Regions from separate parts of the Streptomyces sp. NPDC048291 genome, predicted to be linked through region 3. Evidence: riboswitches for the same ligand, from Rfam matches in the RefSeq annotation. Region 3 holds a riboswitch; each other region holds the start of a gene.
What was found. Region 3 has a riboswitch for thiamine pyrophosphate ahead of ACGF5O_RS33915 (thiamine ABC transporter substrate binding subunit). Riboswitches for the same ligand answer to the same signal wherever they lie in the genome.

Region 1: it holds a riboswitch for thiamine pyrophosphate, as region 3 does, so the genes downstream of both, thiC (phosphomethylpyrimidine synthase ThiC) here and ACGF5O_RS33915 (thiamine ABC transporter substrate binding subunit) in region 3, are expected to answer to the same signal.
Region 2: it holds a riboswitch for thiamine pyrophosphate, as region 3 does, so the genes downstream of both, thiO (glycine oxidase ThiO) here and ACGF5O_RS33915 (thiamine ABC transporter substrate binding subunit) in region 3, are expected to answer to the same signal.

The regions. Positions count from the first base shown of each region.
Region 1 covers NZ_JBICZC010000006.1:189,090-196,582, forward strand. The annotation lists gene ACGF5O_RS17610 (LacI family DNA-binding transcriptional regulator) at 1-332, shown strand, start outside; gene ACGF5O_RS17615 (metallophosphoesterase) at 588-1,664, shown strand; gene ACGF5O_RS17620 (hypothetical protein) at 1,846-2,715, shown strand; gene thiC (phosphomethylpyrimidine synthase ThiC) at 2,834-4,636, opposite strand; TPP riboswitch at 4,629-4,806, opposite strand; gene ACGF5O_RS17630 (YibE/F family protein) at 4,878-6,491, shown strand; gene ACGF5O_RS17635 (SsgA family sporulation/cell division regulator) at 6,656-7,093, opposite strand; gene ACGF5O_RS17640 (IclR family transcriptional regulator) at 7,193-7,493, opposite strand, start outside.
Region 2 covers NZ_JBICZC010000001.1:555,442-562,934, reverse strand. The annotation lists gene metF (methylenetetrahydrofolate reductase [NAD(P)H]) at 1-712, opposite strand, end outside; gene thiE (thiamine phosphate synthase) at 867-1,514, opposite strand; gene ACGF5O_RS02420 (Rv2175c family DNA-binding protein) at 1,548-1,913, opposite strand; gene ACGF5O_RS02415 (NAD(P)/FAD-dependent oxidoreductase) at 2,022-3,254, opposite strand; TPP riboswitch at 3,419-3,530, shown strand; gene thiO (glycine oxidase ThiO) at 3,528-4,697, shown strand; gene thiS (sulfur carrier protein ThiS) at 4,694-4,906, shown strand; gene ACGF5O_RS02400 (thiazole synthase) at 4,912-5,706, shown strand; gene pknB (Stk1 family PASTA domain-containing Ser/Thr kinase) at 5,970-7,493, shown strand, end outside.
Region 3 covers NZ_JBICZC010000013.1:278,531-286,023, reverse strand. The annotation lists gene ACGF5O_RS33935 (LOG family protein) at 1-335, shown strand, start outside; gene ACGF5O_RS33930 (LAETG motif-containing sortase-dependent surface protein) at 474-1,202, shown strand; gene ACGF5O_RS33925 (ABC transporter ATP-binding protein) at 1,285-2,307, opposite strand; gene ACGF5O_RS33920 (ABC transporter permease) at 2,307-3,905, opposite strand; gene ACGF5O_RS33915 (thiamine ABC transporter substrate binding subunit) at 3,986-5,056, opposite strand; TPP riboswitch at 5,129-5,236, opposite strand; gene rlmN (23S rRNA (adenine(2503)-C(2))-methyltransferase RlmN) at 5,261-6,367, opposite strand; gene ACGF5O_RS33905 (VOC family protein) at 6,434-7,222, opposite strand; gene ACGF5O_RS33900 (cytochrome P450) at 7,260-7,493, opposite strand, start outside.

The DNA of each region.
Region 1 (7,493 bases), on a different contig from region 3:
ACGCCGTCTACGGGCTCTTCGACCCCAACGGCACCGACCTGCTCGCCGCCGCCCGCCGCTACGGACTGCGCGTCCCCGACGACCTGCTCCTGGTGTGCTGCAGCGAGTCGACCGTGTACGCCAACACCGAGCCGCCCATCACCACGCTCTCCCTGAAGCCGCGCCGCATCGGCACGGCGGTGGTGCAGCTGCTCATCGACGCGATCGAGGGGGTCGAGTCGGACCAGCCGGTCGAGCAGGTGATACCGACCGAACTGATCGTGCGTACCTCCTCCCAGCGACGCGCGCAGCGCACCACGGTCAGCCCGCCGCGGGCACCGGAGGAGGAGTAGCACGGACACGCGGAGATCGGGGCGGCACGGCTGCCGGGCGTCGTCGGACGGCGGCCGGCAGCCGGTCGGCTGGTGGTCGAACCCCTGCCCAACCGGGGCGAAAGCCACGCTGAACTGGAGTCCTGCCCGGATTCACCACCCCTGGGTCATCACACGGCGCGACGGGCATTCCTATGATGGGCCCACGACACCGCGGGCCGCTGCGACCAGGCAGTCCGAAGCGGTGCAGATGCGGCGCGATGGTGGAGGGGTCTGATGACTCAGGGGGCCGGTCAGGGACCCGAGGCGGAGCGGACGGCGACGTTGCGCGACTTCCGGGTGCCCGGGTACGTCAACGAGACCGGTCCGTACGCCGCCAGCACCCACCCCGGTGACGTCGTCCCGGCGGTCGACGACATGTACCCCGAGGGGTATCCGGACGGGTACACGCCCACCCAGCGCGACCTGCCGGTCATCAACCGCGGCGACACGCTCCAGACGCCCGTCGAACCGGCCGCGCAGCCCGCGGACGAGCCCGGCCCGCTGTACGTCGTCGGTGACGTGCACGGCTACTTCGACGAGCTGCTCGCCGCGCTGCGGGAACAGGGCCTGATCGACGCGGACGGGCACTGGTGCGCGGGCGTCGCCCGGCTCTGGTTCCTCGGCGACTTCACCGACCGGGGTCCGGACGGTATCGGCGTCATCGACCTGGTGATGCGGCTGTCCGCCGAGGCGGCGGCGGCCGGCGGCTACTGCAAGGCCCTCATGGGCAACCACGAGCTGCTGCTGCTCGGCGCCAAGCGGTTCGGCGACACACCGGTCAACTCCGGCGCGGGCACCGCCACCTTCCAGGCGGCCTGGCTGCTCAACGGCGGCCAGAAGACCGACATGGACCGGCTCCAGGACCACCACCTCCAGTGGATGGCCCGGCTGGACGCCGTCGAGGAGGTCGACGGCTACCTGCTGGTCCACTCCGACACCACCGCCTACCTCGACTACGGCGACTCGATCGAGGCGGTCAACGACACGGTCCGCGAGACCATCACGCGCAATGACGCGGACGAGGTGTGGGATCTCTTCCGCAAGTTCACCAAGCGCTTCTCCTTCCGCGACGAGGGGGGTGCAGACGCAGTCCGTTCCCTCCTCGATACGTACGGCGGTACCCGCATCGTTCACGGACACAGCCCGATTCCCTATCTGCTGGGCGAAGTCGGCTCCGAGGAGGGCGAAGAGGACAGCGGCCCCGTTGTGGAAGGACCGCACGTCTACGCCGACGGACTCGCCATCGCCATGGACGGCGGCGTGACCATGGCCGGAAAGCTGCTGGTGAGGCAACTCCCGCTGAACGCCTGAGCGTCAGGCGGGCGGTTTCATCCCCCCGACGTCACACACGGGCCACCCCCAATTTCCGGCAACCCCCTGTCACCGCGTGCCGTAACGGCTCTACCATCGGTTTATCCGTAGCAGGCTCCCCTCCGTTTCTGCCCGACGGTTCGCCGGCGTGCGAGCCACCAGCCCTACGGAGCATCGGGGGATGCACATGAACAGCGTTCCGCAGCACCTGCACAGCGAGGACCGCCAGGATTACGAGCGGATCCTCGACGAGGCGCTGCGCTCCGCCCCTTACCGTCCCGAACTGGCCGGTATAGGCCAGCGTCTGAACACCGAACAGCTGCGCACCATGGCGCTCAACGCCACCGCACTGATCGCGGCGGCCGCGGCGACCGAGTACCAGCACTACGTGAAGGTCCGCGAGGAACTGCGCAATCCTGCGCGGTCCACCCCGGCCGCCGTCCAGGACTCCGGTTCCGCGGAACCGGGCCCGGGCGGTGCGATGGGGCTCGCCACCACCATCGGCGAGGCCGCCGAGACCACCGGTGCCGGGGGCTTCGCCCTCGCCCTGGTCCTGGCGCCGGTGCTCGCCGGCACCGCCGCGGCGATCTTCCTGCTCTTCGGCTACGTCCTGAAGATGCTGGACCCGGCTCCGGCGTTCGCCCAGACCATGCTCACCGCGGGCTGGGTGTTCGGCGTCGTGACCGCGGCCGCCATCATCATGGCCGGCGCGGGGCTGCTGCTCACCGCACTGCGCAACAGCCCCTCGCTGGAGGCCGGAGCCTACGGCGAACCCGGCGGGGAGGTGGCCAAGGCCCGGGAGGCCTGGCGGGACGCCTTGCTGGAACGCGGCATCCTGCCCTTCCTGCGGGAGGCGCTGGCCGCCGACTCCGGCACGGCCGGCCTGCGCCGCACCGCCCCCTCGGGCCCGGCGGGCCGGATGCCGCGTCTCGGCTACGACCGCCCCGGCTTCAGCACCGACGACGGCGCCGCACCCGCCCCCCGCCCGAGCTTCACCAGCCCGGACTACACCAGCCCGGACTTCGGAGGCCCGGAACACCAGCCGGAATAACCCGGCTTGCGCCCCCGCCGAGGGGGCGCAGGCCGGACACCCGGTCCACGAGACCGTGTCGGGGAAGGCCGACGGGCACCGCGCCTCCCAGGGCTCCGGCACGCTCCCGATTCCGCCGTCAGTCCGCGATCGGCAGATACACCCGGTTCCCCGCCGCCGCGAACTCCTTCGACTTCTGCGCCATACCCGCCTCGACCTCGGCCCGACTCCCGCCGTGCTCACGGCGGATGTCCTGGGAGATCTTCATCGAGCAGAACTTCGGCCCGCACATGGAGCAGAAGTGGGCCGTCTTCGCCGGCTCCGCCGGAAGCGTCTCGTCGTGGAACTCGCGGGCCGTGTCCGGATCCAGGGCGAGGTTGAACTGGTCCTCCCACCGGAACTCGAAGCGGGCGTCGGACAGCGCGTCGTCCCACTCCTGCGCGCCCGGGTGGCCCTTGGCGAGGTCGGCCGCGTGGGCTGCGATCTTGTAGGTGATCACGCCGGTCTTGACGTCGTCCCGGTTGGGCAGGCCCAGGTGCTCCTTCGGCGTGACGTAGCAGAGCATCGCCGTGCCCCACCAAGCGATCATCGCGGCACCGATGCCCGAGGTGATGTGGTCGTACGCCGGCGCGACGTCCGTGGTCAGCGGGCCGAGCGTATAGAACGGAGCTTCATCGCAGATCTCCTGCTGAAGGTCGATGTTCTCCTTGATCTTGTGCATCGGGACATGGCCCGGGCCTTCGATCATCGTCTGTACATGGAAACGCCTGGCGATCCGGTTGAGTTCCCCCAGCGTGCGCAGTTCCGCGAACTGGGCCTCGTCGTTGGCGTCCGCGATGGAGCCGGGGCGCAGCCCGTCGCCCAGCGAGTACGTGACGTCGTAGGCGGCGAGGATCTCGCAGAGTTCCTCGAAGTTCTCGTACAGGAACGATTCCTTGTGGTGCGCGAGGCACCAGGCCGCCATGATCGAGCCGCCGCGCGAGACGATGCCGGTCTTGCGGTTGGCGGTGAGCGGCACGTACGGCAGGCGCACGCCCGCGTGGACGGTCATGTAGTCCACGCCCTGCTCGGCCTGTTCGATCACCGTGTCCTTGTAGATCTCCCAGGTCAGTTCCTCGGCCCTGCCGTCGACCTTCTCCAGCGCCTGGTAGAGCGGCACCGTGCCGATGGGGACGGGGGAGTTGCGCAGCACCCATTCGCGGGTGGTGTGGATGTTGCGGCCGGTGGAGAGGTCCATGACCGTGTCGGCGCCCCAGCGGGTCGCCCAGGTCATCTTCTCGACCTCCTCCTCGATGGAGGAAGTGACCGCGGAGTTGCCGATGTTGGCGTTGACCTTCACCAGGAACCGCTTCCCGATGATCATCGGCTCGATCTCCGGGTGGTTGACGTTGGCGGGCAGTACGGCCCTGCCCGCCGCGATCTCCTCGCGGACCACCTCGGGAGAAACGTTCTCGCGGATGGCCACGTACTCCATCTCCGGGGTGATCTCGCCCCGGCGGGCGTACGCGAGCTGCGTCACCGGCTCGCCTCCCCGGCCTCGGCGCGGCTGGCGCGGGCGGCCCGGGAAGACCGCGTCCAGGTTGCGCAGGCCACCGCGCGGCGAGGTGTGCTTGATCCCGTCGTCCTCGGGACGGACGGGCCGGCCCGCGTACTCCTCGGTGTCGCCCCGGGCGACGATCCAGTTCTCCCGCAGCGGCGACAGACCCCGGCGGACATCGGTCTCGACGAGCGGATCGGTGTACGGGCCCGAGGTGTCGTAGAGCGTGACCGACTGCCCGTTGGTGAGATGCACCTGACGGACCGGCACCCGCAGGTCGGGGCGGGAGCCCTCGACATACCCCTTGTGCCAGCCGATGGACTTCCCGGCCTCCGGGGACTTTTCGCCCGCAACGGGCTGTTCGTCCTGGCTGAAGGCAGGCGTGCGTACGTCCTTGTTGGTCATGAGACCTACTCCCTACGCCGGCATTACCCGGTAACAGGTTCGGCGGTCGACGCAGCGGCTTCCGTCGGGCGGCGTTCCATGTGAAACATCACTCGTTCCACGTGAAACATCGCGAATACGGAGGTCAGCGCCCTCTCAGCCCGGTGCTCCGAGCTCCCGCGTGTGCAAAGGTGCCTCCACGCTAGCGTCAATTCGGGCGCGGTGAACAGAGGGCCCCTGCCGTTCTTGCGATGATCGGGCGGTGACCTCGACACAGCAGCACCCCTATCCGCCCCCAGACCCGCGGCGCGGCAACGGCGCCCCGCAGGGCGGCGGACCCGGCCACGGGGGCCCTGGTGCCGGTGACGGACACACCCATGGGCAGGGCGAGCAGTACGACCGCGGGCAGGCTCTCAGCCACGCCCACCATCACGACAACGGCCATGCCCACGGCCACGACGAGGCCCAGAGCAACGGGGGCCACGGGGCCCACGGCCAGGCCCAGGGCCACTCGCCCGCTCCCGGCCCCGACCAGAGCGGCTCCGGGCCCGGCGGCGGTCACGGCCACTCGCACGGGCACAGCCACAGCCACGGTCCCGCCGCGCCCGTCTCCAAGCATCTGCGCAAGGTCATCGCGGCGATCCTCATCCCCTTCACCGCGGCGGTCGTGGTCGGCCTGGTGGTGCTGTGGCCCGGCGGCGCCCCGCCCCACGAGCGCACCGGCGTCGGCTTCGACCGCCAGACGCAGGCGGCGACGGTCACCAAGGTCGTCTCGGTCAGCTGCAAGTCGGTCAACGCCTCCGGAGGCGGCTCGACCGGCGACGCCTCCACAGCCGACGGCACGTCCTCGAAGGAGGAGGACAGTACCTGCAAGAAGGCCACGGTCCGGGTCGACACCGGCAAGGACAAGGGCCGTACCTTCACCGAGATCGTGCAGCCCGACCAGTCACGGCAACTGCACGAGGGCGAGCAGGTCGTGGCCGCGTACGAGCCCTCCGCCCCCAAGGACCTGCAGTACTCGGTCACCGACGTGACCCGGAAGTTCCCGATGGCCCTGCTGGCCGGGATCTTCGCGCTCGCCGTCGTGGTGGTGGGCCGGCTGCGCGGTGTGATGGCGCTGGTCGCGCTGGCCGTCAGCTTCCTGGTGCTGACCATGTTCATCCTGCCGGGGATCCTGCAGGGTTCGAATCCGCTGCTGATGGCGGTGGTCGGGTCGAGCGCCATCATGCTGATCGCCCTGTACATCTGTCACGGGCTGTCGGCCCGGACCTCGGTGGCGGTGCTGGGCACGCTGGTCTCCCTGTGCCTGATCGGCCTGCTCGGCTCGGAGTTCATCGACTGGGCCGCGCTCACCGGCAACACCGACGACAACACCGGCCTGATCCACGGCCTGTACCCCTCGATCGACATGAGCGGCCTGCTGCTGGCCGGTGTCATCATCGGTTCGCTGGGTGTCCTGGACGACGTGACGGTGACCCAGACCTCGGCCGTCTGGGAACTGCACGAGGCCAACCCGACGATGGGCTGGCGCGGGCTGTACCGGGCGGGCATCCGCATCGGCCGCGACCACATCGCCTCCGTCGTCAACACTCTCGTGCTGGCCTACGCGGGCGCCGCGCTGCCCCTGCTGCTGCTCTTCTCGATCGCGCAGAGCAGTGTGGCCACGGTCGCCAACAGCGAACTGGTGGCCGAGGAGATCGTGCGCACCCTGGTCGGCTCGATCGGCCTGGTCGCCTCGGTTCCGGTCACCACGCTGCTCGCGGCCCTGGTGGTGTCGGCCGACCGGCCGGGCGCCGGGACGCCCGTACCCGTGGAGGCCGCGCCGGCCGCGCCGGCCGCGGCGCGCGGCGGGCGGGGGCGGCGCCGCAAGCGGTGAGGCGCGGTGGACGGCCCGGGAGAAGGCCGTCCACGAGGTGGGGGCGCGGACGGTGCACCTAAGGAGAAGCATTCCGGCAGGGGCCGCGCACGGACGCGCAGAAGCGTTCCTGCGTGTCCTCACACGGCCCGGCCGAGCGGCGCGCGGCTCCGTGCCGTGGCGCTTCACCCGGCGCTTGGCTCCTCGGCCAGGATGCGGTCCAGGGCGTCGTCGAGGTGGGCGTCGAAGTCGGCGAGCGAGCCCTCCTGGCCGAGCGGCACCAGCTTGTCCGTGCGGTCGAGGAAGGCGACCAGCGGGGGCGCGGAGGAGCGGAACACCGCTTGGTCGCCGCCGACCTGAAGCCGGATCAGCACCTCTCCCAGCACCTCGGAATCGGCGGGCGCGATGTGCACATCGCCCTCCCCGCACGGCCTCCCCACCCCGTCGATCAGCAGCTCCCGGCCGAAGGCCCAGGTCACCGGGGCGTCCCCGGGCAGATGGAAGGTGAGCCGGACGGCATAGGGATCACAGGTCTCGTAGCGCAACTCCACGGGGATGCGGAAGGAGAGCTCCTCCGAGACGAGAAAGCTCATCATGACTTCTGCTTGTACGGACTCGCGCATTGCCTACCCCGTCATATGACACCGACTGGCCGGGTTTTATCCCTTTGCTGGTGGTCAAATCTTGCTGAAAGTACACGGGAGATCACAAGGAGTGAGTTTTCAGATACTGATAGCGATGGCCAGGGACCCCAGGTGCCGGCCCACTTCGGCCTGCAACTGCCGGACGGCGGGCAGCAGCCGGTCGGCCTGGTGGAGGGGGAGGGAGATGGCGATCGTGGCGGCCGTCGTGCCGACGGTGAGGGGGATCGCCGCACACACCGTCCCCAGTGCGTACTCCTGGCGCTCCACCACCGGCTCCATCCGCCGCGTCCGTTCCAGCCGTCGCAGCAGTGTCTGGTCGTCACGGACCGTGTACGGGGTGAGGGGCCGCGCGGGATAGCGGCGGAGATGGTCGCGGCGG
Region 2 (7,493 bases), on a different contig from region 3:
CGTTGCTGAGTTTGGGCAGCCGTTCCAGCATCTTCACACTGGTGACGGGCAGGATTTCCGGAATCACCGGCGTCTCGCAACCGGCCGCGGCGACCCGGTCACGAAGGCGAAGATACGACTCGGGCTCGAAGAACATCTGCGTGATGGCGTAGTCGGCGCCCGCGCGGCACTTGTCGACGAAGTGCCGGACGTCGGTGTCCCAGTCGCTGGAGCGCGGGTGCATCTCCGGGAAGGCGGCGACGCCCACGCAGAAGTCGCCCGACTCCTTGATGAGGCGGACGAGTTCGGCCGCGTAGGTCAGCCCCTGCGGGTGCGCCACCCAGTCCCCCATCGGGTCGCCGGGCGGGTCGCCGCGCACGGCGAGCATGTTGCGGATCCCGGCGTCCGCGTACTGGCCGATGATGTTGCGCAGTTCGGCGAGCGAGTGGTCGACCGCAGTGAGGTGGGCGACCGGGGTGAGCGTGGTGTCCGCGACGATCTGCTCGGTCTCCCTGACCGTGCCGGCGCGGGTGGAACCGCCGGCGCCGTAGGTCACGGAGACGAAGTCGGGGGCGACCGCCTCGACCCGCCGGAGCGCACTCCACAGGTTCCGCTCACCCTTGGGGGTCTTCGGCGCCGAGAACTCGAACGAGTACGTGGTCTTGCCGGTGGCGAGCATGTCGCGCACGGTGCGTGCGCGGTCAGTCCTGGTGGATGCGGTTCCAAGGGCCATACCCGCAGGTTAGTCAGGGGCGGCCGGTCACCCAACCGCAGTCGGGACATTTGCCCGAATTGTCGACATCTGGTGGACCTCGTGTCCGGATACTGGACAAGTTTCCGGACAGCCGGCCACCACACTGCGGCTGCGGATACGGCTGCCGCTGCGGCTACAGCGCCCGCAGTCGCTTCGCGAACTCGGCCGCCGCCGCGCCCGGGTCGTCGGCGGCGGTGAGCGCGCGGACGACGACCACCCGGCGGGCGCCCGCGTCCAGCACCTGGTCGAGGTTGCCGAGGTCGATGCCGCCGATCGCGAACCAGGGGCGGTCGGTGCCCAGGGCGGCGGTGTACCGCACCAGGCCGAGGCCGGGGGCGGGGCGACCGGGCTTGGTGGGGGTGGGCCAGCAGGGGCCGGTGCAGAAGTAGTCCACGCCGTCCTGCACGGCGGCCTCGGCGGCCTCGGACTCGGCGTGCGTGGAGCGGCCGATCAGGACGTCCGGGCCGAGGATCGCCCGGGCGGCCGGGACCGGCAGGTCGCCCTGGCCGAGGTGGAGCACGTCGGCGCCGGCCGCGTGCGCCACGTCGGCGCGGTCGTTGACCGCGAGCAGCTTGCCGTGCCGGGCGCAGGCGTCGGCGACCACGGCGAGGTGCTCCAGCTCCTCGGCGGCCTCCATGCCCTTGTCACGCAGCTGCACGATGTCGACACCGCCCGCCAGGACCGCGTCCAGGAACTCCGTGAGGTCGCCCTGCTCCTTACGGGCGTCCGTGCACAGGTAGAGGCGGGCGTCGGCCAGCTGGGCGCGGGCGGTGTCGGTCATCGGTGGTCCCCCGTGGTGTCGGTACTGGCTGCCTCAGACGGCGAGCGCCTGGGCGCGGCGCTTCACCTCCGTGCCGCGATTCTCGCTGAGCGCCTGCGCGGGGGTGCCGGGCAGGGTCTCGTCGGGAGTGAAAAGCCACTCCAGCATCTCTTCGTCGCTGAAGCCGTCGTCCCGCAGGAGCGTCAGGGTCCCGGACAGGCCCTTGACGACCTTGTCGCCGTCGATGAAGGCGGCGGGGACGTGCAGCGCCCTGTTCTCACCGCGGCGGACGGCGATGAGCTGGCCCTCCTTGACCAGCTGCCGCACGCGCGTCACCTCGACGTCCATCATCTCTGCGATGTCGGGGACGGTGAGCCAGGCGGGGACGAGAGCATCGATCTTCGTGTCAATCTCGGTCACGGGGTCAAGGGTAGGCGCTTTGGCGGTTCGGCCGCGATGGGTGGGTGTTCGGGTGCGGCATCGTGGGGGCTGGTCGCGCAGTTCCCCGCGCCCCTTACGGGGCTCTGTTCAGCCGTCCGTTGCATCCTTCAAGGGACGTCCGGGGTCCGCCAATGCCTCGGCGTCCATATGGCGCCCCGCCTCGATCAGGCGGCGGCCCTGGGCCAGGTCGCGGGGGCGGCCTACCGCCAGCAGGGCGACCAGGCGGGTTTCGCTCAGCCAGCAGACGCTCCAGGACGGGCCGGCCGGGTCGCCGCGCCACACCAGCCGGTCGGCCGCGGCGTGATGGCCCGCGTACTGCACGAAGCGGCCGAACTGTTCGGACCAGAAGTACGGCACCGGGTCGTAGACGGCGTCGGTCTCGCCGAGGATGTTGGCGGCGACCGTGCGCGGGCCCTGGAGGGCGTTGTCCCAGTGGTGGATCAGCAGGCGCTCGCCGTAGCGGCCGGACGGGAAGGACGCGCAGTCGCCGACGGCGTAGACGTCGGGGACGTTGGTGCGCAGGCGGTCGTCGGCGAGCACCTCGCGGTGTGCGCCCAGCTCGATGCCGGAGCCGGCCAGCCAGGCGGTGGCGGGGCGGGCGCCGATGCCGACCACGACGGCGCCCGCGGGCAGCCGCGAGCCGTCGTCGAGCACCACCGCGCCGGGTTCGACGCCCGCCACGCGCGCGTGCGTGCGCAGGTCGGTGCCGCTGTCCGCGTACCAGGCGGCCATCGGCGCGGCGACCTCGGCGGGGAGCGCTCCCGCGAGCGGGCGGTCGGCCGCCTCGACCACGGTGACCGCGCAGCCGGCCTCGCGGGCCGCGGTGGCGAACTCGGCGCCGATCCAGCCGGCGCCGACGACCACGATGTCGTGCTGCCGGGCGAGCACGGGCCGCAGCCGCTCGGCGTCGTCCAGGGTGCGCAGCAGATGGACGCCGGGCACACCCTCGGTGCCGGGCAGCGTGATCGGTTCGGCGCCGGTGGCGAGGACCAGGACGTCGTAGGGCACCGGTCCGGTCTCGGTGTCCAGCTCGCGGTCGGCGGTGCGCACGCCCAGTGCCTCGCGACCGAGCGCCAGCTCGATGCCGAGCGCCTCGAAGTCGACCTCGAAGGCGGAGCCCTCCGACTTGCCGAGCAGCACGGCCTTGGAGAGCGGCGGCCGGTCGTACGGCTGGTGCGGCTCGGCGCCGATCAGCGTGACGCTCCCGGTGAACCCCTGGTCGCGCAGGGCGACGGCGGTCTGCACCCCGGCCATGCCCGCGCCCACGACGACCACGCGCCGCGTCTGTGACGTGCTCCGTCGCTGCGTCTGCTCGCTCACGTGATCACCATAGACAAGAACGATAGACAACTGACAATGAGTCAGTCAGGGGCGCGGCGGGTGACCTGTTCCACAGCGTCGGCCGCCGCACGCTCGGCTGCGCTGTCCACAGCGCCGGCCGAGGCCGTCTTACAAGGGCCGAGCCCCGCGGGCTAGGGTGGCGGGGAAGCACACGCGGGAGCCCGGACGCACCGGGCTGAGAGGGAGGCTGGCGGCCTCCGACCGTACGAACCTGATCCGGGTCATGCCGGCGAAGGGAGGGGCTGGACGCCCATGTCCTCACGTACGTCCGACGTCCTCGTCATCGGGGGCGGCATCATCGGCCTGGTCACGGCCTGGCGGGCGGCCCAGCGCGGGCTCGCCGTCGCGGTGGTCGACCCCGCGCCGGGCGGCGGGGCCGCGCAGGTCGCGGCCGGGATGCTGGCCGCCGTCACCGAGCTGCACTACGGCGAGCAGACCCTGCTGGGGCTCAACCTGGCCTCCGCCCGCCGCTATCCCGCCTTCGCCGCCGAGCTGACCGAGCTCACCGGCCACGACCTCGGCTACCGGCGGTGCGGCACCCTCGCGGTCGCGCTGGACGCCGACGACCGCGCCCATCTGCGCGAGCTGCACGCCCTCCAGCAGCAGTCGGGCCTGGAGTCCGAGTGGCTGTCCGGGCGGGAGTGCCGGCGGCTCGAGCCGATGCTCGCGCCCGGTGTGCGCGGCGGGCTGCGGGTCGACGGCGACCACCAGATCGACCCGCGCCGGCTCTCGGCCGCGCTGCTGACCGCGTGCGAGCGGGCCGGGGTGGTGTTCCACCGGGACTGGGCCGAGCGCCTGGAGGTGGCGCGGGAGCGGGCCACCGGTGTCCGCACCCGCGCGGGTGACACGTGGGGCGCCGGGCAGGTGGTGCTCGCCGGCGGAAGCCTGAGCGGGCGGCTCGCGGGCGTGCCCGCCGACGTGCTGCCGCCGGTGCGGCCGGTGAAGGGGCAGGTGCTGCGGCTGACCGTGCCCGCCCCGTACGCGCCGTTCCTCAGCCGGACCGTACGGGCCGTGGTGCGCGGCGGGAACGTCTACCTGGTGCCCCGGGAGAACGGCGAACTGGTGGTCGGCGCGACCAGCGAGGAGCTGGGCTGGGACACGGCGGTCACCGCGGGCGGCGTGTACGAGCTGCTGCGCGACGCGCACGAGCTGGTGCCCGGGATCACCGAGCTCCCCCTGACCGAGACCCGGGCCGGACTGCGCCCCGGCTCCCCCGACAACGCGCCGCTGCTCGGGCCGACCCGCCTCGACGGACTGCTGCTGGCCACCGGCCACTACCGCAACGGGGTGCTGCTCACGCCGGTCACCGGAGACGTGATGGCGGAGCTGCTGACCGGCGGCGAGCTGCCGGCGGAGGCCCGTCCGTTCACACCGAGGCGCTTCGGCCCGGTTTCCGACGTACTCGTGGAGCAGACCGCATGAACATCTCCGTCACCATCTCCGTCAACGGGGAGCGCCGGGAGATCGCCCCGGGCACCGCTCTCGACGCGCTCGTACGGTCCCTCACGGCCGCGCCCTCCGGGGTGGCCGCGGCCGTCAACGAGACCGTCGTACCGCGCGGGCAGTGGGCGACGACCGGGCTCGCCGACGGCGACCGGGTGGAAGTCCTGACCGCCGTGCAGGGAGGCTGAGCGCCATGGCCGACGATCCGTTCGTCCTCGGGGGTACGACGTTCTCCTCCCGGTTGATCATGGGTACCGGGGGTGCGCCCAGCCTGGAGGTGCTGGAGCGGGCGCTCGTCGCGTCCGGGACCGAGCTGACCACGGTCGCGATGCGCCGGGTGGACCCGGGGGTACGAGGGTCGGTGCTGTCGGTGCTCGACCGGCTCGGGATCCGGGTGCTGCCGAACACCGCGGGCTGCTACACGGCCGGGGAGGCCGTACTGACGGCCCGGCTGGCGCGGGAGGCGCTGGGGACCGACCTGGTCAAGCTGGAGGTCATCGCCGACGAGCGGACGCTGCTGCCGGACCCGGTCGAGACGCTGGACGCGGCGGAGACGCTGGTCGACGACGGGTTCACGGTGCTGCCGTACACGAACGACGATCCTGTCCTCGCCCGGAAGCTGGAGGACGTGGGGTGCGCCGCGGTGATGCCGCTCGGGTCGCCGATCGGGTCGGGGCTCGGGATCCGCAACCCGCACAACTTCCAGCTGATCGTCGAGCAGGCGCGTGTGCCGGTGATCCTGGACGCGGGGGCCGGTACGGCGTCGGACGTGGTGCTGGCGATGGAGCTGGGGTGTGCCGGGGTGATGCTGGCGTCGGCGGTGACGCGGGCCCAGGATCCCGAGCGGATGGCTCACGCCATGCGGGCCGGGGTGGAGGCGGGGCGGCTGGCCCGGCTGGCGGGGCGGATTCCCCGCCGGTACCTCGCGGAGGCGTCCTCTCCTGCGGAGGGCCTGGCCGTGCTGGACCCCGAGCGCCCTGCGTTCTGAACGCCGGACCGCTCCCGTGCTCGCCCACCCGCGCACCGCCCGAAACCGTTCGCTGGAAGGCCGGGCTCCCCCGTGGGGGCTGAGCACCGTCGGCGGCTGCCGGAAGGGGGAGAAAGCATGCCCGGGGGCCGGGCGTCGTCGGCGGCTGCCGGGCGGTGGGGATGTATTCCAGCCAGGTGCAAAGCGTCACAGGTGCGCTGCAGTCACCCGGGGAAAGCGGTCTCACCTGTGGGGGTGTCAGCCGGTGCTCGTACACTCGCTGGGTGGATACGACCCTTCAGGACCCCCTTGTCGGGCAGGTGCTCGACGGCCGGTATCGCGTCGACGCGCGGATCGCCGTCGGCGGGATGGCCACGGTCTACCGGGCCCTGGACGTCCGGCTGGACCGTGTGCTCGCGCTGAAGGTGATGCACCCGGCGCTCGCCGCCGACGTCTCCTTCGTCGAGCGGTTCATCCGGGAGGCCAAGTCGGTCGCCCGGCTGGCCCACCCGAACGTGGTCCAGGTCTACGACCAGGGGGCCGACCGGTCGTACGTGTATCTCGCCATGGAGTACGTCGCCGGCTGCACCCTGCGTGACGTGCTGCGCGAGCGCGGCGCGCTGCAGCCGCGGGCCGCGCTGGGCATCCTGGAGCCGGTGCTGGCCGCGCTGGGCGCCGCGCACCGGGCCGGGTTCGTGCACCGGGACATGAAGCCCGAGAACGTGTTGATAGGGGACGACGGGCGGGTCAAGGTCGCGGACTTCGGGCTGGTGCGGTCCGTGGACTCCGTCACCAGTACGACCGGTGCCGTGCTCGGCACCCTGTCGTACCTGGCGCCCGAGCAGGTCGAGAACGGGACCGCCGATCCGCGGGTCGACGTCTACGCGTGCGGTGTCGTGCTGTACGAGATGCTCACCGGGGAGAAGCCGCACGACGCGGACTCGGCCGCGGTGATCCTCTACAAGCATCTGCACGAGGACGTGCCGGCGCCGTCCGCCGTCGTGCCGGGGCTCGCCCGCGAGCTGGACGAGCTGGTCGCCCTCGGGACCGCCCGCAACCCCGCGGTCCGGCCGTACGACGCCGTCGCGCTGCTCGCCCTGCTGCGGGAGGCGCGGAGCAGGCTCGGCGCCGAGCAGCTGGACGCCGTACCGCCGCAGGCGCTGGCGGAGGCGCACGACATCGCCGAGGACCGGACCAGTGTCATACCCCGGTCGCTGACCGTGCCCCGGCCGCTGCCCGTCAACGAGGAGGACGAGGGGGTGCTGCGGACCAGCAGGTTCGAGGCGCCGCCCGCCCCCACGCTCGGGTTCGCTCGCGCGGGGGCACCCCCGTCCGACCGGCGGCGCGGGGGCCGTCGGTCCCGGCGCGGGCTGCTGACGCTGGTCGTCGCCGTACTGATCGTCCTTGGCGCGGGCGCCGGCGTCTGGTACATCAACTCCGGGCAGTTCACCAAGGTCCCGCCGCTGCTGTCGAAGACCGAGGCCCAGGCCACCGCGCGGCTGAAGGAGGCCGGGCTCGACGTCGGGTCGGTCGAGCACGCCTACAGCGACACGGTGAAGCGGGGCACGGTGATCAGCACCGACCCGGCGGCCGGCAAGCGCATCCGCAGCAACGACTCGGTGGCGCTCACCGTCTCGGACGGCCCCGAGACGGTGACCGTGCCGGACGTGCAGGGGCGGACGGTGGCCAGGGCCAGGCTGCTGCTCACGGCGGACGGGCTGGAACCGGGCATGGTGACCCGGGAGTTCAGCGAGGACGTGGCCAAGGGGACGGTCATCTCAACCGATCCGGGGGCGGGGACCAAGCGG
Region 3 (7,493 bases):
AGCCGCCGAACGCCTTCGCCGCGCACATCGCCAAGTACTTCGCCAACGCCACCCGCGAGGACGGCCTGCTGGCCCGCTCCAACGCCGGTGTGGTGTTCCTGCCGGGCGCCGCCGGGACCGTCCAGGAGATCTTCGACAACGCGACGCCCAACTACTACGAGTCACGAGGCGAGCCGACCCCGATGGTGCTCGTGAACGAGGCGCACTGGAGCGAGAAACTGCCGGCCTGGCAGCTGCTGACCTCGCTCGCGGGCGACCGCGCGATGGCGTCCCGTATCGCCCTGGTTGACCGGATCGAGCAAGCTTCACAAGCGCTGAAACGTCTCACTAATTAAACAGAAGGTAAAGTCAACACCTGTGGACCGCATATGCGTTGACACTACTTACGGCGCACTTATAGACCTGAGGGACTCTTGGGGATCCTGATGCCTCACCGCATCGCCGCATCAACTCCCCCTCAGCCCCCCTCAGTTATGCACTCAGTAAGGACAAACGTGTCCATATCCCGCCGCAGTGCACGTCGTTCCGTGCGCATCCTGGGTATTGCCTCCGCGTCGGCCGCGCTGGTCCTGGGCGTCTCCAGCAGCGCCCTCGCGTGCAACATCTCCGAGTTCTCCGCCGAAGCCACCTGCGACGGCTCCAACGGTGTCATCAACGTCAAGGACGTCGACGCCTCAGGCACTCCGGCCACCATCACCGTGTTCCTCGAGAGCAACGGTGCCGACGCGAAGCAGGTCGGCGACGCCCAGACCGTCAAGGGCTCCAAGGCAGGCACGACGGTCACCTTCTCCGAGGACTGGGCGCCCGACGCGACGTACCGCGTCCACGTCAAGGTCGACAGTGGCAAGATCCAGATCGACACGGACATCACGCCCAACCTGACCACCCCGTCGACGGCGTGCAAGTCCACGGAGAGCTCCAGCCCCTCCCCCTCGGACACGACCACCCCGTCGCCGTCCGCCACGGAGACCACCCCGGCCGAGTCGGACTCCCCGACCCCGTCGGCCACGGACAGCACCACCGCCCCGGCGACCACGTCGGACAACGCCCCGTCCCCGGCCGTCGGTGAGTCGAACCTCGCCGAGACCGGTGCCAACTCCAACACCGGCCTGATCGCCGGTATCGCCGCCGCGCTCGTGGTGGTCGGCGGTGGAGCCGTCTGGTTCGGCATGCGCCGCCGTGGGGCGCACAGCGGCAACTGACGCGCCGCTCACCCGTACGTACACCGTCGAGGCCCGTCCCCGTATCCCCGGGGGACGGGCCTCGGCCGTACCGCGGAATCCCTCAGTCCAGTACGACGGTCTCCGCCGCGTCGAACTCGACGCCCACCGCGTCCCCGGCCTCCGGCGCCGCCCGCAGCGCGCAGGCGGCCTCCAGACGGGGCCCGTCCAGGGGCTGGAGGTGGACGGTGACATGGGTGCCCTGGAAGGTGCGGGCGGCCACCGTGCAGGGCAGCCCCGCGTCGGCGGCGACGAGCCGTACGCCCGCCGGCCGTACCAGCAGCGTCCGCGGGCCCTGTGCCGAGCCCTCGGGCACCGGCACCTTCCCCCACGGCGTCACCGCGACCGTGCCCTCGACGGTCGCCGGGACCACGTTGCCGAAGCCGAGGAAGCGGGCGACGAACTCGTCCGCGGGCCGCTGCCAGACGTCGAGCGGCGTGCCGGACTGGGCGATCCGCCCGTCCCGCATCACCACCACCCGGTCGGCCAGCGCGAACGCCTCGCCCTGGTCGTGCGTCACGGCGAGCACGGTCGTACCCAACCGCCCGAACAGCTCCCGGAGTTCGACCACGAGCCGCTCCCGCAGCGAGCGGTCGAGCTGACCCAGCGGTTCGTCGAGCATCAGCAGCCGGGGCCGGGGCGCCAGGGCCCGGGCGAGCGCGACCCGCTGCTGCTCACCGCCGGAGAGCCCGGCGACGGCCCGGCCGGCCGCCCCCGGCAGCCCCACCAGCTCCAGCAACTCACCCACCCGCTCGGCCTGTTGCACTTTCCCGGCGCCACGCATCCGCAGCCCGAAGGCCACGTTCCCGCCGACGTCCCGCTGCGGGAACAGCTGGTGGTCCTGGAACATCAGCCCGACGCCCCGCCGGTGCGCCGGCATCCGCGCCTGGTCGTCGCCGTCGAGCAACACCCGCCCGGAGTCGAGCGGTTGCAGCCCCGCCACCGTCCGCAGCAGCGTCGACTTGCCGCTCCCGCTCGGCCCGAGCACGCACACCACCTCGTGCTCGGCCACCTCCAGGCCGACGGCGTCGAGCACGGCCCGCCCGCCGAACCGCACGGTGGCCTGCTCCAGTTCGAGAAGCGGCATCAGAACTCCCCCGTCCGGTCCGTCCGCAGCCGCTCAAGGACCAGCAGGGCCACGGCGCACACCACCATCAGAATCGTGGAAAGGGCCATCGCCTGGCCGTAGTTGAGATCACCGGGACGGGACAGCAGCCGGGCCACGGCGACCGGCAGGGTCGGGTTGTCGGGCCGCGCGATGAACACGGTCGCCCCGAACTCCCCCAGCGACACCGCGAACGCGAACCCCGCCGCGATCAGCAGCGCCCGCCGCACCAGTGGCAGATCGACCTCCCGCCACACCCGCCAGGGCGAGGCGCCCAGCACGGCCGCCGCCTCCCGCAGCCGCTCGTCCACGGCCCGCAGCACGGGCAGCATGGTCCGCACGACGAAGGGCACACCGACCAGCGCCTGAGCGAGCGGGACGAGGATCCAGGACTGGCGCAGGTCCAGCGGCGGCTTGTCGAGCGCGATCAGGAACCCGAAGCCGACGGTCACCGCGGACACCCCGAGCGGCAGCATCAGCAGCGCGTCGAAGCCCCGTACGAGGCGCCCCGCGTCCCGCCGGGCCAGCGCGGCGGCGGCGAGGCCGCCGATCACCACGGCGACGGCGGTGGCGACGACCGCGTACTGCAGCGAGTTGACGACCGACTCGATCGGCGCGACCAGGAAGGTCCCGCCGTCGGCGTCGCCCAGCGCCCGGTAGTACCCGAACCCGCCGTCGAACGACCGCCGTACCAGCACGGCCAGCGGCAGGACGAGGAGGAGCGCGACGGTGGCGAGGACCCCGCCGAGCAGCGCCCACTGCCCGGCGCCGCGCGGCCGGCGGGCCGTCACCGCCGGGTCCACCAGCCTGAGCGCGCTCTCCCGCCGCCGTACGGTCCACGCGTGCACGGCGAGGATCGCGCCGACCGCGGCGAACTGGACGAGGGTGAGGACGGCGGCCGTGGAGAGGTCGAAGATCTCGGAGGTCTGCCGGTAGATCTCCACTTCGAGGGTGGAGAACGTCGGCCCGCCGAGGATCTGCACCACGCCGAAGGAGGTGAAGGTGAAGAGGAAGACCATCAGCGCGGCGGCGGCCACGGCGGGCGCGAGCGCGGGCAGGGTGACCTTCCGCCAGGCGGCCAGGGGGGAGACGCCGAGCATCCGGGCGGCCTCCTCCTGCCGCGGGTCCAGCTGGGCCCAGAGCCCGCCCACCGTCCGTACGACGACCGCGTAGTTGAAGAAGACGTGCGCCAGCAGGATGGCCCAGACGGTGGTGTCGAGCCGTACGCCCCACAGTTCGTCCAGCAGGCCGCCCCGGCCCACGAGCGCGAGGAACGCGGTCCCCACGACCACCGTCGGCAGCACGAAGGGGACCGTCACCACGGCCCGCAGCACCTGCCTGCCCGGGAAGTCGAGGCGGGCGAAGACGTAGGCGGCGGGCAGCGCGGCCAGCAGGGTGAGCGCGGTGGAGGCGAGCGCCTGCCAGGTGGTGAACCAGAGCACATGGCGGATGTCGGACTGGCCGAGGACGTCGGCGATCCGCCCGAACCGCCACACCCCGTCGACCTTCAGCCCGCGCGTGACGATCGCCGCGACCGGCCAGGCGAAGAAGACGCCGAAGAACGCGACGGGCCCGAGCATCAACCCGAGCCGCGCCACGCTCCCACGCCGACCGGCCGCTGCGGCGACTTCCGCCACTTCGGCCACTTCGGCTACTTCGGTTACTTCAGTACGAGTGACGTCCACGTCTTGACCCACTGGTCACGGTTGGCGGCGATCTTGTCGGGCGCCATGGTCTCGGGGTCCTGGGCGGCGGGACCGTACTTCGTGAACTCGGCGGGCACGCTCGCGCCCTTCACCACCGGATACACGAACATGTTGAGCGGCATGTCCTCCTGGAACTCCTTGGAGACCAGGAAGTCGATGAGCGCCTTGCCGCCCTTGGTGTTCCCCGCGTTGCTCAGCAGCCCGGCGAACTCGATCTGCCGGAAGCAGGTGCCGGTCGCGACGCCGGTGGGCGCGGTGCTCGGCTTGGGGTCGGCGTAGATGACCTCGGCGGGCGGCGAGGAGGCGTACGACACGACGAGCGGCCGGTCGCCGCCGGCCTTCCTGCCGCCGGCCGAGCCGGAGAACTCCTCGTTGTACGCCTGCTCCCAGCCGTCGACGACCTTGACGCCGTTGGCCTTGAGCTGCTTCCAGTAGCCCTGCCAGCCGCTGTCCCCGTACTGCGCGGCGCTGCCGAGCAGGAATCCCAGCCCCGGCGAGGAGGTGGACGCGTTCTCGGTGACGAGGAGGTTCTTGTACTGCGGCTTGACGAGATCGGCGTACGAGGTGGGCGGGGTCAGCTTGTGCTTGCTGAAGTACGCCTTGTCGTAGTTGACGCAGATGTCGCCGTAGTCGATGGGCGTGACGCGGTGCCTGTCCGCGTCGAGCTGGTACGCCGTACCGACCGTGTCGAGCCCCTTCGCCTCGTACGGCTGGAAGAGACCGTTGTCGAGAGCGCGGGACAGCAGGGTGTTGTCGACGCCGAAGAAGACGTCGCCCTGCGGGTTGTCCTTGGTCAGGATCGCCTTGTTGACGGCCTGCCCGGCGTCGCCGTCCTTGAGGACCCTGACCTTGTAGCCGGACTGCTTCTCGAAGTCCTGGAGCACGTTCTTGGAGACGGCCCACGAGTCGTGGCTGACCAGGGTGACGGTCTTGGAGTCGGCCGCGGAACCCGACGACGACGAGCACGCGGACAGCGTGACGAGACCGAGCCCTACGGCCGCGGCCAAGAAGGTCCTTGTGTGCACTGGTGTTTTCCTCCTGGGGTTGACCAGGAAGAGACGCGGCCCTGCCCGCGGTGTGCGGGCAGGGCGCAACAGCTTGAGTGAAGACCGAACTTCCTACCCAGAATGACCTGGGCGAGGTTCAGAGGGTCTGCGGCCCGGTTGCCGCACTCTCAGCGCTGTGGCGCTCCCCTGTCGGAATATGAAGATGTACCTACGGCCCTCAGATTACCGCTCGGTGGCCGCGAGCTGACCACAGGCGCCGTCGATCTCCTGGCCACGGGTGTCCCGGACCGTCACCGGCACGCCGTGCGCCTCGATCGCCTCGACGAACGCCTTCTCGTCCTCCGGCCGCGACGCCGTCCACTTCGAACCGGGCGTCGGGTTCAGCGGAATCAGATTGACGTGCACGGGCTTGCCCTTGAGCAGCCGCCCCAGCCGGTCGCCCCGCCAGGCCTGGTCGTTGATGTCGCGGATGAGCGCGTACTCGATGCTGAGCCGCCGCCCGCTCTTCTCGACGTACTCGAACCCGGCGTCGAGGACCTCGCGCACCTTCCACCGTGTGTTCACGGGGACGAGGGTGTCGCGCAGTTCGTCGTCGGGGGCGTGCAGCGAGATCGCCAGCCGGCACTTGAAGCCCTCGTCGGCGAACCGGTGGATGGCAGGGACCAGTCCGACGGTCGAGACGGTGATCCCGCGCTGCGAGAGCCCGAGCCCGTCCGGAGCCGGATCGGTGAGCGCCCGGATCGCTCCGACCACCCGCTTGTAGTTGGCGAGCGGCTCACCCATCCCCATGAAGACGATGTTCGAGAGCCGCGCGGGCCCGCCGGGCACGTCCCCGTCCCTGAGCGCCCGCATCCCGTCCACGATCTGGTGGACGATCTCGGCGGTCGACAGGTTGCGGTCAAGCCCCGCCTGCCCGGTCGCGCAGAACGGGCAGTTCATACCGCACCCCGCCTGCGAGCTGATGCACATCGTCACCCGGTCCGGGTAGCGCATCAGCACCGACTCGACGAGCGTGCCGTCGAACAGCCGCCACAGCGTCTTGCGCGTCGTCCCCTCGTCGGTCGACAGATGCCGTACGACCGTCATCAGCTCGGGAAACAGCGCCTCCCGCAGCTTGTCCCGCGATCCGGCCGGGATGTCGGTCCACTGCTCGGGGTCGTGCGCGTACCGCGCGAAGTAGTGCTGCGACAGCTGCTTGGCACGAAACGGCTTCTCCCCGACCTCGGCCACCGCGTCCTTGCGCTCGGCAGGCGAGAGATCAGCGAGATGCCGCGGCGGCTTCTTGGCTCCGCGCGGCGCTACGAAAGTGAGTTCTCCGGGATTAGGCATGGCCCTACCAGTGTCGCAGATCAACTGAAGTGGCCTGCGACCGAAGGTTTGGCGGGGGCCGGGGGCTCAGCTCCGGGCGGTCGTGATGACGGCGAAGAGGGCGCCGGAGGGGTCGAGGAACATGGCGAAGCGGCCGATGCCGGGGGCCTCGGTGACCGGGATGAGGACGGTGGCGCCGGCCTCGGTGGCCCTGGCGGACGTGGCGTCGCAGTCGGTGACCTCGAAGTACGGGTGCCACTCCGGGGTGGATCCGGCGTCGAGGTTGGCCTGGGGCAGCTGCATCAGGCCGCCGTGGGCCGCCGCGGGGCCGGCGCCGGCCGGGGTGAGGATCGTGTAGGTCAGGCCCGGGCCCATCGGCACGTCCCGCGTCTGCCAGGAGAAGACCGACTCGTAGAACGCCTTCGCCGCGTCCGCGTCGGTGGTGTAGAGCTCCGTCCTGGCCAGGCTGCCGGGGGCCGCGACGAGGTCCATGCCCTTGGTCTCGCCCGGCTGCCAGACCGCGAAGTCCGCGCCGGTGGGGTCGACGAAGGCCGCCGCACGCCCGAAGGCGAAGACGTCCGCCGGGGCGATCCGGACGCTGCCGCCCGCCTGCTCGACGGCCTTGGCGGTGGCGTCGGCGTCCGGGGTGTGGAAGTAGACCCGCCAGGACGGGGTCGCGCCCTCCGCCGTGAGCGGACCGATCCCGGCGACCGTGCCGCCGTCCTGCTCGAAGAAGCCGTAGCCGCCCGCCTCGGGGCCCGCGGACCGGTGCTGCCAGCCGAAGACGGCCGAGTAGAAGGCGGCGCTCGCGTCGGTGTCCGTGGTGCCCAGGTCGAGCCAGTTCGGGGCGCCGGGGACGTAGGTGGTCGTCAGCATGGTGGGGTTCTCCTCGGTCCTCTCCGGCCCTCGCCGGTCACCAGGTCACGGGCAGCGTACGCGGTCCGCGGATCAGGCCCTGGCGCTGGAACTCGACCTCCTCGGGAGGTACGGCCAGCCGGATGCCGGGGAAACGGGCGAGCACCGAGCCGATCATGGTCTCGGCCTCCATGCGGGCCATGATCGCGGCCATGCAGTGGTGGGGGCCGTGACCGAAGGCGATGTGCGGGCCGTCGGCGCGGTCGAAGTCCAGGTCGTCGGGGTCGGTGAA